DNA from 3 places in the Listeria tempestatis genome. Region 3 is predicted to be linked to each of the others. Evidence: predicted binding sites of a transcription regulator. Region 3 holds the regulator's gene; each other region holds the start of a gene.

Region 1 (2,208 bases), on a different contig from region 3:
TAAAGATGCCACAAAAAATCAACTGATTATTCCGCACTACAACGATGCAGTTTCGTGGCCACTCGGCGGAGAACTTAGGGCAGAAGGCGATCATTTTGCATTTACTGCACTGGCGATTAATACGGCTACGGCCTATTTAAAAATCAGAAAAATTGCTCTTTCGCCGATTAAAATTACAATTGAAACGGAACTTGTCAGTGATGACGGCATTAAATTCGGTTTAGGTTCCAGTGCTGCTGTTACAACGGCGATAATAACTGCCTTGATGGAAAAATTTGCGCCTGAAACAGAAATGTTAACCAAGTTTAAAATGGCTGCCTTATCTCACCTTGTTGTTCAAGGAAACGGTTCTTGTGGTGACATTGCATCGTGTTTATACGGCGGATTAATTGCGTATACAACTTTTGATCAGGAGTGGGTCAAAATGCATTTACCGTACAAATCACTTGCTTGGTTTTTGGCTAATCCGTGGCCGAAATTAAAAATTGAAAGACTCCCTAACTTTGAAATGCCATTTTTGGTAGGTTGGACGGGCAACCCCGTTAGCACTGGCCGTTTAGTTGCGGAAATCCAACTTTTCAAAGAAGAGCAACCCGAAAAATATGCTAATTTTCTAATTCAATCCGAAAAAGTGGTTCAAAAATTTTTAGTAGGTACCAAAGAACAAAATGAGAAAATAATGTTTCTTGCCCTTAAGGAAAATCGCGAAATTTTGCAGCAACTTGGTAATAATGCGGGTGTGAGTATTGAAACAAAATTACTTTCTGAGCTTGCTGATGTTGCGGAAAGTTTTTCGGGAGTGGGAAAATCTTCTGGTTCTGGTGGTGGTGATTGCGGGATTGCGTTAATTTCGAGTCAAGAATTAGCAGCTAAAGTGGCTTTAAAATGGACAAAAATAGGTATAAAGCCTCTGCCATTCCAAGTCGGTGAAGTTCAAGTTAAAAATATGGAGTAAGTAGACTTGTTTTAGGGAATAACCTATTAACAAGTCTTTTTTTTGTAGTTTGTGAAAAAAATCATATGCCAAGTTTTTGAACAATCTAGAAAAATCAGCTATAATGTAAAGCGGGTATGGATTTATTGTTTTTTAATTGCTTTAAAAGTTTGTGATAAATTTCGAATGTGAAACTTAAAAAGGGATTTGAAAACAAGTTTTTAGAAGTTGTATTTTTGCGCAAAAATACACATAAACCACACACATCAAATAGAAAAGAGGGGATTCGGGTGTCGAAGCTACTAAAATCATTCCTACTAACCACGATAGTTGCCACTGTTGGCATATTAGGCGGTTGTGGTGATTTAACAGTACTAGATCCAAAAGGGCCTGTAGCAAAAGGTCAAAGCGATTTGATTTTGTATTCTATTATTTTTATGCTTGTTATCGTTTTGACAATTTTTGTGTTGTTTACGATTATTCTTTTCAAATATCGTGAACGCAAAAACCCAAAAAATTATGAACCGGATATGCACGGGAGCAAAAAACTGGAAATTTTATGGACGTTAATCCCAGTTGTGATTGTTATTGCGCTTGCTATTCCGACTGTAAAAACAATTTATGCTGGTGAAGAAGCACCAAAAGTTACTTCTCATAAAGACCCTGTTGTCATTTATGCAACGAGTGTTAATTGGAAATGGCTATTTAGTTACCCAGATGAAAGTATTGAAACTGTAAACTATGTACATATTCCAACTGATCGTCCGGTTTTATTTAAACTGACGTCTGTTGATACGATGACGAGTTTCTGGGTGCCGCAACTTGGTGGTCAGAAGTACGCAATGACAGGGATGACGATGAATCTTTATCTGCAAGCGGATGAAGCAGGAACATTTAAAGGGCGAAATTCTAACTTTAATGGTGAAGGATTCCATGAGCAACGATTTAATGTTATTGCTCAATCAGAGGAAGACTTTGCAGCTTGGGCTAAAGAAGCTAAAAAATCACCAAAGTTAACACAAGATATTTATGATAAACTTCTTATTCCAGGCGGTTCAAAAGAAAAAACTTTCTCTGGAACACATTACGATTTTGTTGATCCAGCGGCAGATCCAGAATACGTTTTTTATGCGTATAAACGTTATGGTTTTGAGCTAACAAATCCGCATAATCCAAATGTAAAAGTAACGGTTTCAGATACGCCACTATTACCGGCGCGTCCTGTAACGATTACAAATCCTCAATTTGAACGGCACAATATGGAACCGATGATT
Region 2 (2,208 bases), on a different contig from region 3:
ATGGGAATAAAATCATTGGGACCATTAAACGTAAATACCATCCCGTATTCTCAAGTTTTTTACGCCAAGCAAGAATAACACCAATTAGTGCTGTTAAAATCATCACCATACCAGCTAATACCATAATGCGGAAACTCCAAAATGAAGTTCGTACTGGCGGAATATAATCCCCTGGACCATATTGCTCTTCGTATTGCTTTTGAAGCGAATTCATACCCTCTACGGAACCGCTGAAAGTAGAGTAGGACAAGAAGCTTAGCGCATACGGGATTTCAATGGACCAAGTATTTTTTTTGTTAGCTACATCGATACCGGCAATCATCGTCCAAGGTGCTGGGTCGGCAGTATCCTCCCATATACCTTCAGTTGCTGCCATTTTCATCGGCTGCGTTTTAACCAAATATTGGGCTTGTGAGTGTCCGCTGAAAGCTGTTCCAAAACCGCCAATTACAGCGATAACAAGGGCGATTTGGAAAGAGCGTTTAAAGAATGCCACATCTTGCTTTTTAAGCATTTTGTATGCACTGACACCTGCAACGAAAAATGCGCCTGTTGCAAAAGCACCAAAAATAACGTGTGGAAACTCAACTAATAATTGACCGTTTGTAATAAGTGCCCAAAAATCGTTCATTTCGGCGCGACCATTTTTAAATTCAAAGCCAACTGGATGTTGCATAAACGAATTGGCAGCTAGAATCCAAAAACTTGAAAGGATTGTTCCAATTGATACAAGCCAAATACACGCTAAATGTAATTTTTTGCTGAGGCGATCCCAACCAAAAATCCATAAACCGATAAATGTTGACTCCATAAAGAATGCTAGTAAAGCTTCAATAGCTAGTGGTGCTCCGAAAACATCCCCTACAAAACGGGAGTAGTCGGACCAGTTCATTCCAAATTGAAATTCTTGAATGATACCAGTTACCACACCTACTGCAAAGTTAATGAGAAAGAGATGCCCCCAAAACTTTGTCATTCTTTTATACACTTCTTTACCTTTCACAACATATAATGTTTGCATGAGCGCAACCATAAAGACTAGGCCAATGGAAAGCGGCACAAATAAAAAGTGAAAGATTGTTGTTGATGCGAACTGAAAACGGGCTAAAAACAAAGTATCCACCCTTTTTCCCTCCTTTTTCTCTGTTTTAAATCTTTTTACGTTCTCCCTTAACCGAATTTGTGAAAAAACAATTTGAAGATGCCCCGTTAGTTGTTATTTTATTCACAAGCGTATGTAAAATCCCCAAAAATTGTCAACAACCTGATTTCGCGTAAGACTTTTTGTATAAACTTTGATTTTTCTTCATGCTGACTTCTCTTTTTTCGGTTAAAGCAGAGTTTTCTAAATTAGAATAAGTTCTATATACAGTATATTTTATCCTATTTCTGCAGAAATTCATTTAGTTCTTTAGTAGTCTTTTTCCATTTTTTTATTTTAATATGTAATTGGCTTGTAAAGTATTGGACTCACTATACATTCGTTTTTGTTATTTTGTTCACAAAAACATTTGACTAGCTATTTTAACCCAAATTAGTATAAAAGAACTATTCGTTTTCATTTTGTTTTGTTATTTTCTTACGCTTTCTTAGCTCTCGGAAAAAATCCGTCAAAAGCGCACCCGTTTCTTCTTCCAAAAGGCCTCCCTCTACTTCACAAACATGATTAAAACGTTCATCTTGCAAAAGATTCATTAACGTTCCCGCGGTTCCTGCTTTTGGATCTTTTGCGCCGTAATACACTTTGTCAATTCGCGAAAGCAAGACGGCGCCACTACACATTGGGCACGGTTCAAGCGTTACATATAATTCTGCTCCTGAAAGGCGCCAAGATTTTTGATGGCCGCAAGCATCTTGAATGGCTATCATTTCAGCGTGCGTTACAGCATTTTGACTGGATTCTCGCAAATTATGCCCACGACCGATGATTTTTCCGTCTAGCACAACTACGGCACCAATTGGGACTTCGCCGATTGCGGCCGCCTTTTTAGCCTCATTTATCGCTTCTTGCATAAATCCATTTTTATCCAAAAACGCACCTTCTTTCTAATTTGAGTGAAAATGACCCTAGCTATAGCCAGAGTCATTTTTGTGTTCTATTTTATATCTGACGTCGAAACTTTATAATCCACTTTTGCTGGATTTGGAATTTTGAAATCTTCACTCGGCTCATAAAAGCGCAACAAGTCACGTTGCATGATGTCATCC
Region 3 (2,208 bases):
GCATGTTTAATCCTAAAATAGCGTCAAACGTATATTCATAAACTTCCCAAAAAGCGCCAAGCGTTACTGCAAAGCAGAAGGAAAATATTGCAACAAAACCAGGTTTCATATTCACAACGACTTTATCATTCGCATTTAGCAAGCTAACAAAGGAAAATCCTATCGCACCTAGCATTGCGCCACTGAATGTGTGTAAGATTTTATCCCAATGTGGAACGTTCGAGTAGAATTGTTGAATGGTCCCAAGATAAATCGATGCATATAGAAAAACGATAAACATAAGGTAAACAAGTCCTGGAATTTCAAATTTAAAGCGTCTAGAAACAATCGATGGCAATGCTAAAATGATAATTCCTAAAATAATTTCTACTAATAAGAAAATATAATCGCTTCGGAGCGTCACTTTCGGACCATCTGCTGGCTGTACTGTTGGGGCCGTAAAAATTTCAAAAATTGTTACAATCATCGAGATTCCCATGGATACAAAAATAAAAAGGGCGACCCACTGCGTCCAATTTAATTTTTTCAGTCGTTTCATTCTTTTCACCTCTTATCGAAAACAAGCACATTTAAGTGCTAGCCAAACTGATGACAGTTGGTAATCTTCATCGTAAAAGCCTCCGCTTTGGTATTTGGCTTTATCGAAAGTCGCATCATTTGCCATCAGTTTGGTTTTGCGTAAAATATTTTGTTTTACTTTAATTTGAAGACCATTTTTATTTAAGCTAATAAGGTCAGCTATTCCATTATTTTAGTTTTTAGATGGATAGTTTTCTAAGAAGTAGATAAGCGTTTGTAGTTCAGTCGTTAAATCAATGTGGTGGACACGTACTTGTTTAGGCACACTAATTCGTGCTGGTGTAAAGTTTAAAATGCCCTTCACGTCTGCTTCGATAAGTTTGTCCACTGTTGTTTGTGCTTCATCAGATGGTACGGTTAAAATAACTACTTCAACATTATTTTCTTTTAAAATTTCTTCCATATCATTTAAATGATAAATCGGAATATCTTGTTGAACGCTACCTACTTTTGCAGGATCCACATCAAATGCGGCACATACTCGAATATTATTGTTTTTCATAAAGTTATAATGAAGTAGCGCGGTTCCAAGATTCCCTACTCCAATTATGGCAACGTTAGTTTCTTTATCTTGGCTGAGTGTTTTTCCAAAAAAGTCTAGAATGTAAGATACGTTATAGCCATATCCTTTTTTACCGAGTGCGCCAAAATATGAGAAATCGCGGCGAATTGTTGCAGAATCCACTTTTACAGCTTCACTTAACTCTGCTGAAGATACGCGCTCTTTTCCTGATTCATGTAAGTATTTCAAATAGCGATGATATAGCGGTAAGCGTTTTGCTGTCGCCTGTGGAATTTTTGTCGTTTCATCCATCATGCCAATTAGTCCCTTCTTCCTGATAAAATATAGTTCGTTTTCAAGCATTCTAACTGTTCTCTCGTTCACATGCTTGCTTATATACTATAAACATTTCACATAAAATGCACAAACTTTTTGCTCACATATTTAGAAAACCTTTATTTTACCAGCTTTTATTTTATTCCTCTACTTACATTGTAACGTAAAATCACAATTAATGCTAATGATTTCACAAGACTAAATGTGTGATTGCAACAGACACGTCTTTAAGATAAACTAGAAAAGGATGGGAGAGAAAAATATGATTCTTTTACAAGTACAACAAATTGCCAAGTACTTTGGTGCTGAAACAATTTTAGAAAATATAAAATTAGAAATTAAAACGAATGACCGTATTGCTCTTGTCGGCAGAAACGGGGCGGGGAAATCTACGCTTCTAAAAATCATTGCGGGGCAAACTGGCTATGATGCGGGGCAAATTTCAAAACCGAAAAATGTGCGAATTGGCTATTTAGCACAAAATACGGGACTTGAATCCAGCAAAACGATTTGGAATGAAATGCTAACCGTTTTTGAAGATTTACGTAACATGGAACGCGAGCTACGCGAGATGGAATTAAAGATGGCAGATGGCGACATGTATGCAGATGCTCTGGCTACAAAGCAAGCTTTAGATAGTTACGATGAGCTGCAACACCTTTTCAAAGAACGGGGTGGTTACACGTATGAAGCCGAAATTCGTTCCGTGCTTCATGGGCTCCATTTTTTCGAAGAAGATTATGAGAAATTAGTCGCGGCATTAAGTGGTGGCCAGAAAACGAGACTTGCAC

What was found. The regulator Rex, encoded in region 3, represses fermentation and respiration genes when NADH is low (regulators of the CRP and FNR family bind a similar motif). The targets are predictions, from matches to a motif close to TTGTGAAATATTTCACAA.
Region 1: the regulator Rex is predicted to act here: its motif matches at 1,005-1,022, upstream of qoxA (cytochrome aa3 quinol oxidase subunit II).
Region 2: the regulator Rex is predicted to act here: its motif matches at 1,214-1,231, upstream of R8923_RS12980 (cytochrome ubiquinol oxidase subunit I).

Annotation. Positions count from the first base shown of each region.
Region 1 is NZ_CAUYTK010000006.1:89,811-92,018, forward strand. Features, by position in the region: gene R8923_RS09275 (phosphomevalonate kinase) at 1-955, shown strand, start outside; gene qoxA (cytochrome aa3 quinol oxidase subunit II) at 1,225-2,208, shown strand, end outside.
Region 2 is NZ_CAUYTK010000014.1:52,030-54,237, forward strand. Features, by position in the region: gene R8923_RS12980 (cytochrome ubiquinol oxidase subunit I) at 1-1,123, opposite strand, end outside; gene tadA (tRNA adenosine(34) deaminase TadA) at 1,549-2,031, opposite strand; gene R8923_RS12990 (LTA synthase family protein) at 2,097-2,208, opposite strand, start outside.
Region 3 is NZ_CAUYTK010000004.1:32,672-34,879, forward strand. Features, by position in the region: gene R8923_RS06780 (DUF2238 domain-containing protein) at 1-529, opposite strand, end outside; gene R8923_RS06785 (redox-sensing transcriptional repressor Rex) at 752-1,396, opposite strand; gene R8923_RS06790 (ABC-F family ATP-binding cassette domain-containing protein) at 1,680-2,208, shown strand, end outside.